4 regions of the Nostoc sp. DedSLP03 genome follow, and region 1 is predicted to be linked to each of the others. Evidence: riboswitches for the same ligand, from Rfam matches in the RefSeq annotation. Region 1 holds a riboswitch; each other region holds the start of a gene.

Region 1 (2,203 bases):
CGGGAATATGGCTTTTGAAGTTGGCAAGATTACCCGCCAGATTCGGGATATTGCTAAGTCTCACAAAATCCCTGTTTTCTTGGGCTGTCAAATTAATCGGGGGAATCAAACTACGGCTGATAAACGCCCCAATCGTCATCTGTTACGTAACTCTGGTGAAATCTTTGAGGTTTGTGACCAGTTAATCATGCTTTACCGCGATGCTGTTTACACAAAAGACCCTAGCGATCGCACTATTGAGTTGATTGTTGAGAAAAACAGGCTTTACGGTAAGCTCGGCACTGCGACAATGTTATGCGATTTATCGACCTCGAAATTTTTGAACTTGGCAAAATAATTTGATGCGATGAACTTTTTTAAAGTTTTAGAGGTCGATATATGAAAGCACTTTCAGTTCGTCAGCCTTGGGCATGGGCAATCATTTATGCTCTCAAAAACATAGAAAACCGTGGCTGGCCTATCAATTATCGCGGCGACATTCTGATTCACGCTGCAAAAACCTGTACCAAGAAAGAGTATCAGCTAGCGGAAGAATTTTGCCAAGGGATGGGGCTAGTAATCCCAGAATTAATCTCTCTACGTCGCGGTCAAGTCATCGGTATTGTCACAATAGTTGATTGCAAGTTTTCACAAGTTGCGTCTGGCTGGGGGATGCCTGGGCAATACCATTGGAAGCTGGAGAATCCACGCGAGATTACACCGATTCCTTACATTGGACAACTGGGGCTTTTTGAAGTACCTGATGATTTGGTCAGGAGTGCGATCGCCTTATGAAATCAGTTCTTTCGCTTTTTTCCGGCATCGGCGGACTCTGCCACCACGGAATATCAACCGCAGGTCTATCCCACAAATTCCGAGTCCACCAATTTGTTGAAATTTCCGGCGTTGCTGGGCGTTGCTGAACTCAAGTATGAAATTTAAAAATTCGCTTTTTCTTTCCTCTTACTCTGCTGTGAATCTTACGAGCAATCGCCTAGAAATTATTATTTTCGTCACGCTCCCCTAAGACTTCTCCCGTGTAAGGGTTCACACAGGCAATCAATGTCCGCTCATCTGAAGTTGTTAACGTCACTTCTGCACTGCGATCTACACTTTGTGAATACCTGGTAAAAAATCGCTGTTCAAAATTAGTAATGGTGATATAGTTACTCCAATCGGTTCTGATGGGGAGCAGCCAATGGCTAAACGCCACGCTACGCTATCGGACGCAAGGGGGAAAGTCCGGTGTAAATCCGGCGCTGTCCCGCAACTGTAAACCAAAATTAGGTGAGTCAGGATGCCCGCCGGTTAGAATCAACTCGTTTACATAAATCTGCGAGGTACAGATTATGAACAGAAAAAAACAGGCGTTAGTCAGTCTAACCCTGATGGTAGTTATCAGTTTTTATCTAGTCATTGGTTTACCCAAACCCGCCTACGCCATGCACATTATGGAAGGTTTTTTACCTGTGCAGTGGGCAATTTTTTGGTGGATTGTGGCATTACCATTTTTTCTACTAGGATTGCGTAGTCTGACTCGCATTACCCAAGCTAACCCGGAACTGAAGCTACTCCTGGGCTTGGCTAGTGCTTTTACTTTCGTGCTGTCAGCATTGAAAATCCCTTCTGTAACAGGTAGCTGTTCTCACCCAACAGGGACGGGATTAGGTGCGGTGCTATTTGGCCCCCTGACTATGACGGTTTTGGGTAGCTTAGTATTGTTGTTTCAAGCTTTGTTACTGGCGCATGGTGGCTTGACGACGCTGGGGGCAAATGCTTTTTCGATGGCGATCGCTGGACCATTTGCGGCTTACTGGATATATAATCTGACAATCAAGTTGGGTGGTAAGCAAAAAATCGCCATATTTTTAGCAGCTGCGATCGCAGATTTACTCACCTATATTATCACTTCTATCCAACTCGCCCTAGCTTTTCCTGCACCTGTTGGTGGGTTTCTCGCTTCATTTACCAAGTTCGCCGGAATTTTCGCCATTACTCAAGTTCCCTTAGCAATTAGTGAAGGATTGCTAACTGTGTTGGTGTGGAACTGGCTGCAATCTTATAATCCTCAAGAATTAGAATTGCTGAAATTAATCAAATGGGAGCCCCAAGGAAATGAGTCAATCTAAAAAAGGGTTGAGTAACTGGCTGTTGGTAGTAGCTGTATTAGCTTTAGGTGATTTTTTAAAAAGAAATTACCAGCTAAAGTGGTCGAATCAAGATA
Region 2 (2,203 bases), on a different contig from region 1:
TGCCAATTCTACAGATTCAATTGTGGAAGGGGAAGTAGGTAATTGGGTTACTGAGTCAGGGCGATCGTTGCTTTGTTGTAACTTGACTATTCCACTATCAGGTAACAGTACTATACCGTCGCTACCACTAACCGTTGCCTGCCAATCAGGACTATTTTTATCTAACCGTAAGGTCATGCGGACAGTGGGTATTGCACTTTGTAGTTGAGTAAATTGAATACTGTTGACACCGTATCGGTTGATTGACTGCTGTTGTTGCAGACTAGGCGATAAAGTTGCACCTTTAATATTAATATCTATAACGCTACGATTTTCGCTGCGATTTACCTCAATTTGTGAATGATTACTGCCATGAGTGCGGATAAAAAATCCATCTCCTGTGACTAGTAAATTTTCAATAATATTTGTCTCGGATGTAGTTTGTGCAACTTTTCCATCAGTCACCACACTGTAGATTCCACTTGCAGGTGATGTTGTCTCTACCCGTTCTGGCGATGGTAACTGTACCACCCATTGATTGCCAGTTCTCGATGTAAATTTTACAAGTTGCGGATCGAGAGTGTAACCTGGATTCAGTTCTACAACTATGCGAGTCTTTTGTTCGTCAAATTGTCCGAAGCGGATAGCACGAATTGCACCACCTACAGACTGAGTAAAACTAGGTTTTCCTAAAGTAGTTCCAGGTAAATCAATTACCAAACGAGTGGGGTTAAAAATTAACTGTGCCTGGGGTTGTACAGGATCATCAGTCGTAAATTCTAGCTGCTTGGAGACACCATCAAATCGCCAAGATTCTAGTTTTGCAGCAAGTGCGGGAGACGTGAGTATGGCAATACTTAATATTGCACTGGATAGCAGCCAGTGTATTTTCACAGAATACTCTCCTATTTCAATTTTATGACATCAAATAATTTTGTATTTACTTTTACTCACACCAGTACTAACCCACCAGAAATACTTTGCTGCTGAGTATTCGTTTAGCTGAGTATCTAAATGCAACTAAACCGCTTTATTATCGACACTCTCTAATTTCGTTCGCTCAAAAAATTAAAGAATGTCTGGTAATTTTGCATACAACTATCAAAAAATCTGGCAAAAACACTCGAATCTTTAATTGAGTTAATTACAGTTGCATCAACTTAATAAAATCTCATAAAAATGTTAGCCATACTGAGTTTTAGCAAGGCATAGTTGATAGCTGTATATTTTTACTTTTGATATCGCAATCGTTGTTATTTAATAAAATCCACTACCTATGGACTTTTACTAACGCAGATACAAAAAACGATGGACGATATTAGTCTTAACTCTGAGTGGAGAAAATTTGGGGACATCTGTACCTCGCAGATTTTTTAGGTGTGTTAACATCGGCGGGTCTTCTGACTTTGAGAGGATGCTTGAACACAATCTCATTACAGCTGCGGGACAGCGCCGGATTTACACCGGACTTTCCCCGTTTCCTCTAATGGCTGTTCCCCACTAGAACCGACTAATCGACCCATTGTATAGCATAATCAGGAAAATAACACAAGATATAGTTTTAGTTAACAGCCACTTTTATTTTAAGATTTCATGACATTAAAGAAGTCTTGGTTGTTATAACCAAGACTGAAGAATGAATTTATTTAATTGAACGCACTTACACAATTGCTTATCCCAAATTACTGAAGAACGTTCTCCAAAGGGTTCCCGTTACTCCTACAGCAATTAAAGCGTTAGTGAAAAACTTGCCTAATTCAATTTCTTGTCCCAGTGCTTTGTCGTCTTGACCTCAAGCTTGTCTGACTCCTTGCTTGTAAGTTGGTACATCTTGCAAAGAACCAATAACATACGCTGCAAAGAAAACTTTGCTCATGTAGTGGCTGAGGATATGAGGATATATCGTATATCAGGAATTCGCAAATTGTCTGATCTGGGACAGGTATATTTTATTGCAGCGGATTTTGCTGCTTTTCCCGCTCCTCAACCGCCTTGCTCACAATTCGCACCACAAGATTACTGATGGGACGGTCTTCTTCCTCCGCCCATCTCACCAAAGCCTCGTGGATATCTTTAGGGAAATATATCGAAGTTTGTACGCGATCGCTCTGGCTCATCAACTCTATAAGGATTTGTCGCCAATCCATCATACCCTCACAACCTTTTTACAAGGCTCAATAATGTTTAACAATGTGTGGCAATGTTTTTATGGTAGATTGAAAAC
Region 3 (2,203 bases), on a different contig from region 1:
CAAAGAAACTGTGGAAGCAATGGCGGCGAGTTTGGGAGCCGTGACTGCTTATTGGGCTGGGCCTCCTAGTTTAGAATCACGGGTGAAAGAATTGGTGGATGCTGGTTATCGGGAAATTGCAATTCTGCCATACTTTTTATTCCCTGGTGGAATAACCGATGCGATCGCCACCTCAATAGAGGAACTAAAATTACAATTTTCTGCGGTGAATTTCCAATTGGCCAAGCCATTGGGAGCAAGTGCAGAATTAGCCGAGCTAATTTGGGATTTAACACAGAGATGAACCGCACAGAAAAACAGGATAACAAGTATTTGGGAAAGGTTTATTTAGTAGGTGCAGGCCCAGGAGATCCAGGATTAATTACCCTGAAGGCGAAAGGTTTATTGGAATGTGCAGATGTAGTCATCTATGATGCCTTAGTGAGTCCGGCAATTTTAGCAATGATTAATCCCCAAGCCGAGCAAATTAATGCTGGTAAACGCAGGGGAAAACATTCGCTGTTCCAGTCAGAAACAACTCAATTGCTGATTGATAAAGCGCAGGATAATGCAATTGTAGTGCGGCTAAAGGGTGGCGATCCGTTTATCTTTGGTCGCGGTGGCGAAGAAATGGAAGAATTAGTCAAAGCTGGAATATCAACGGAAGTTGTGCCAGGTATCACTTCGGGAATTGCAGCAGCAGCATACTCAGGTATTCCTTTGACGCATCGGCTTTATAGTTCGTCAGTCACATTTGTAACTGGTCATGAAGCGGCGGGTAAGTATAGACCGCAAGTAAATTGGAGTGCGATCGCTCGCGGTTCCGAAACCATTGTAATTTATATGGGAATTCACAATCTGCCTTATATTGTGGAAGAATTAATTGCAGCTGGGTTGAATTTAGAAACGCCGATTGCTTTGGTGCGCTGGGGTACGCGCCCAGAACAAGAAGAATTAATTGGGACATTGGAAACAATAGTCACACAGGTAGAGGAAACTGGATTTGGTGCGCCTGCGATCGCAGTTATTGGACAAGTAGTAAAGATGCACAGTATTTTATCTGGTTGTCGTCCAGTTTGAGCGTTAGCGCAAAGTTTGCTGTTTCGTATTCTCCGATAACTTTAGTGTACGATCGATAAGGTTATTCGGTTCTGGTGGGAGTCAGCTACCAGAGGTAACGGGGAAAGTTCGGTGCAAATCCGGCGCTGTCCCGCAACTGTGAACCAATTTGAGATTAAAGAAAATCTCAAGTTGAGTGAGTCAGGATGCCCGCCGAAGTAGATTTATCAGTTTCACATATCTGCGAGGTACAGATGACTACTACTGTAAATATTTCCCCAACTAATCCCTTGGAAGTTGCTGAACATACTTTATTTGTTTGCAAAACCTGTGCCAGTGTTTGGCAAAATGGAAAACGCTTAGGTGAAAGTGGTGGTGAAAAACTTTTACACCAACTTCAGCAGCTAGCACAAGATTGGGAGTTACGAGATCGATTCCCAATTCAGGAAGTTGAATGTATGAGTGCTTGTAATCGTTCTTGTGTAGTTGCCTTTAGTGCCAAAGGCAAATTAACATATTTATTTGGTGATTTAGCTGTTGATGGTAGTGCGTCTGCGGTATTGGAATGTGCTAGTCAATATTATGCTAAAGCAGATGGTTTGCTGCCTTGGTCAGAACGTCCAGAAGCAATGAAAAAAGGCATTTTGGCAAAAATTCCACCTTTATCTAAATGATGCGCGTTTTGATTCTGGGTGGGACGGGTGATGCAGCAGAACTAGCTGCCAAAGCTACGACTATCCAAGAGTTAGAAGTAATCACCTCTCTAGCTGGCCGCACCCGCGAACCGTCAGTACCGTTAGGCGATTTACGGGTTGGAGGCTTCGGGGGTGTGGCTGGATTGGCTAGCTATCTGCGAGTCATGGAAATCGACTTATTAATTGATGCAACCCATCCTTTTGCTAGTCAAATTTCTTTTAATGCAGCAGATGCAGCAACGGAAGTTGGAGTACCCCGTTTGATGTTAATCCGTCCGCCTTGGAAAAAAGAAAGTGGCGATCGCTGGATTGAAGTTGACAGCGTTAAAGCCGCAGCAACCGCGCTAGAAAATCAGTCACAGCAGGTATTTTTGACAGTTGGTAGGCAAGAACTCGCTGTTTTTGCTCATTTAGAGAAAATTTGGTTTTTGATGCGGATGATTGACCCTCCTGGCGAAGATGCTTTAGTA
Region 4 (2,203 bases), on a different contig from region 1:
GACGACGCCTTCTTACATGATAAGGAGTCGGGTATTTACTTCGATCCAAATAAACTGCACGTTCCCAACCACAAAGGCGAACATTTTTCAGTGCGCGGCCCGCTAAATGTGGCGCGTCCCATCCAAGGTTATCCGGTGATTATTCAAGCTGGATCTTCCGAGGATGGTAAGGAGCTGGCTGCACAAACGGCGGAGGTAATTTTCACTGCCCAACAGACTCTGGCAGAAGCTCAGGCATTTTATACAGATGTGAAGGGGAGACTGGCTCAATACGGGCGCTCACCTGACCATCTTAAGATTATGCCAGGTGTATTCCCAGTTATCGGCAAAACTGAGCAAGAAGCCAAGGACAAATTCGATCGAATTCAGGAGTTGATCGATCCGGTGGTCGGCTTAAATTTGCTTGACTCAATGATCGGTGGATTTGACCTATCCGGCTATCCATTGGACGGGCCGTTGCCGGAGTTACCAGAGACTAACGGGGGTAAAAGCCGTCAGCAACTTCTGACTGACCTAGCCATGAGAGAGAATTTAACGATTCGACAACTGTATTTATGGATAGCTGGAGCGCGTGGGCATCGTCAGATTCTAGGCACACCAGAACAAATTGCCGATCAGCTAGAAGATTGGTTTCTCAATGGCGGGGCAGATGGCTTTAATATCATGCCGCCCTGGTTGCCTGGAGGATTGGACGAATTTGTAGACTTGGTAATTCCTGAATTGCAACGTCGCGGTCTGTTCCGTACAGAGTATGAAGCACGAACCCTGCGCGAAAATCTTGGTTTACCTCGTCCAGTAAATCAGTTTAGCAAAGTTGCTACTCGTGAAGCGGCGATCGCCTAACTTTTTCTAAAGCAAGTTTGGCAGCAAAAAGGCTCAAGCATTCCTGCCTGAGCCATGACTAAATTCAATTTATAGATTAGTTTCAAGAACTATATCTTTCGATCGGTAATGGATAAGCTCAGTTAAATTTATCGCCATAGTAATGTAAGATAATTATCTGGATGATGTCTGGTTGATATCTATAACCTCAACAAAGTCTAAATTACTAAAGCTGAGAGTTGGGAAACTCCGGTGAAATTCCGGGACTGTGCCGCAGCTGTAATGGGATGACCCAAGTCAGAATGCCAACTATCAGGATGTCCTCAAGACACACTCACCGTCTAATCCCTGCGTTGCACGGGGAAGGAGTTCTAAAATTGGTTTCTGGATTTGCCACTTGTCCTGGCTTGTTTTATGCTACTCCCGCCGCAGATGGGATATTATCTCGCGTTAGAATACCAGGTGGAATTATTAGTAGTCAGCAGTGCCGTGCGATCGCAGATATAGCAGAACAGCACGGTGGCGGCTATCTAGATGTGACTAATCGAGCTAACCTACAAGTCCGTGAAATCCGTACGGGGATAAATGCTGAGGTTCTGAAGTACCTACAAAATATGGGATTGGGTTCTGAGAATACTGTTGTAGACCAAATCCGCAATATTATGACCAGTCCAACTGCTGGTATCGATCCCCAAGAATTAATCGATACTCGTCCTTTTGTTCAAGGTTGGGATGATTATATTGCAGCACATCCGGCGCTTTCGGGACTGTCGGCCAAATTTAGCGTTTGCTTTGATGGTGGTGGGATAATTCGGGTGGGCGATCGCTTGAATGATATCGCCTTTGTAGCTGTCTTACTTAACGATAATGTTTACTTTCGCCTGTATCTCAGTGTCGGCGAGAAAAGTCAACCCCCCAGCGATACGGGAATTTTGCTACCACCAGAAAAATGTTTGCCCGTCTTAGCAGCTTTGGCGGATGTCTATCTAGCTTATAGTCATACTACGAGTAAGCGGCGGCTACGTTTGAGAGAGTTATTGAATACTTTGGGTTGTGAAAATTATCTCCAAGAAGTTGAGCAGCATTTACCTTTTTCTCTTTTATCCAGTGACCTAACCCCCCAACCCCCTTCCCTCGTAGGGAAGGGGGAGAAATTCTCCCCTCTCCTTGTAGGAGAGGGGTTGGGGGAGAGGTCAGATGCGAAATATCAGCATATTGGCATTTATCCCCAACGTCAGCAAGGCTTATTTTACATTGGTGTTGTCTTGCCCCTTGGTCGATTGGAAAGTAGACAGATGCGGGGTTTAGCAGATTTAGCAGCAAAATACGGTAGTGGAACTCTCAGGCTAACCCCTTGGCAAAATTTGCTCCTTACAGATAT

Evidence for each region. A riboswitch is a leader RNA that binds a small molecule or an ion and turns the genes downstream of it on or off. The one in region 1 is predicted to bind cobalamin.
Region 2: another riboswitch for cobalamin. It lies ahead of RM368_RS21795 (N-acetylmuramoyl-L-alanine amidase); the one in region 1 lies ahead of RM368_RS37655 (energy-coupling factor ABC transporter permease).
Region 3: another riboswitch for cobalamin. It lies ahead of RM368_RS29335 (DUF1636 family protein); the one in region 1 lies ahead of RM368_RS37655 (energy-coupling factor ABC transporter permease).
Region 4: another riboswitch for cobalamin. It lies ahead of cobG (precorrin-3B synthase); the one in region 1 lies ahead of RM368_RS37655 (energy-coupling factor ABC transporter permease).

The regions. Positions count from the first base shown of each region.
Region 1 is NZ_JAVRCK010000177.1:3-2,205, reverse strand. It holds gene RM368_RS37665 (replicative DNA helicase) at 1-337, shown strand, start outside; gene RM368_RS37660 (ASCH domain-containing protein) at 379-774, shown strand; cobalamin riboswitch at 1,139-1,303, shown strand; gene RM368_RS37655 (energy-coupling factor ABC transporter permease) at 1,329-2,108, shown strand.
Region 2 is NZ_JAVRCK010000046.1:58,718-60,920, reverse strand. It holds gene RM368_RS21795 (N-acetylmuramoyl-L-alanine amidase) at 1-873, opposite strand, end outside; cobalamin riboswitch at 1,352-1,505, opposite strand; gene RM368_RS21790 (ribbon-helix-helix domain-containing protein) at 1,929-2,129, opposite strand.
Region 3 is NZ_JAVRCK010000081.1:26,545-28,747, forward strand. It holds gene RM368_RS29325 (sirohydrochlorin chelatase) at 1-283, shown strand, start outside; gene cobA (uroporphyrinogen-III C-methyltransferase) at 280-1,059, shown strand; cobalamin riboswitch at 1,109-1,271, shown strand; gene RM368_RS29335 (DUF1636 family protein) at 1,293-1,712, shown strand; gene RM368_RS29340 (cobalt-precorrin-6A reductase) at 1,712-2,203, shown strand, end outside.
Region 4 is NZ_JAVRCK010000010.1:70,568-72,770, reverse strand. It holds partial or broken gene RM368_RS07210 (LLM class flavin-dependent oxidoreductase) at 1-843, shown strand, start outside; cobalamin riboswitch at 1,020-1,151, shown strand; gene cobG (precorrin-3B synthase) at 1,125-2,203, shown strand, end outside.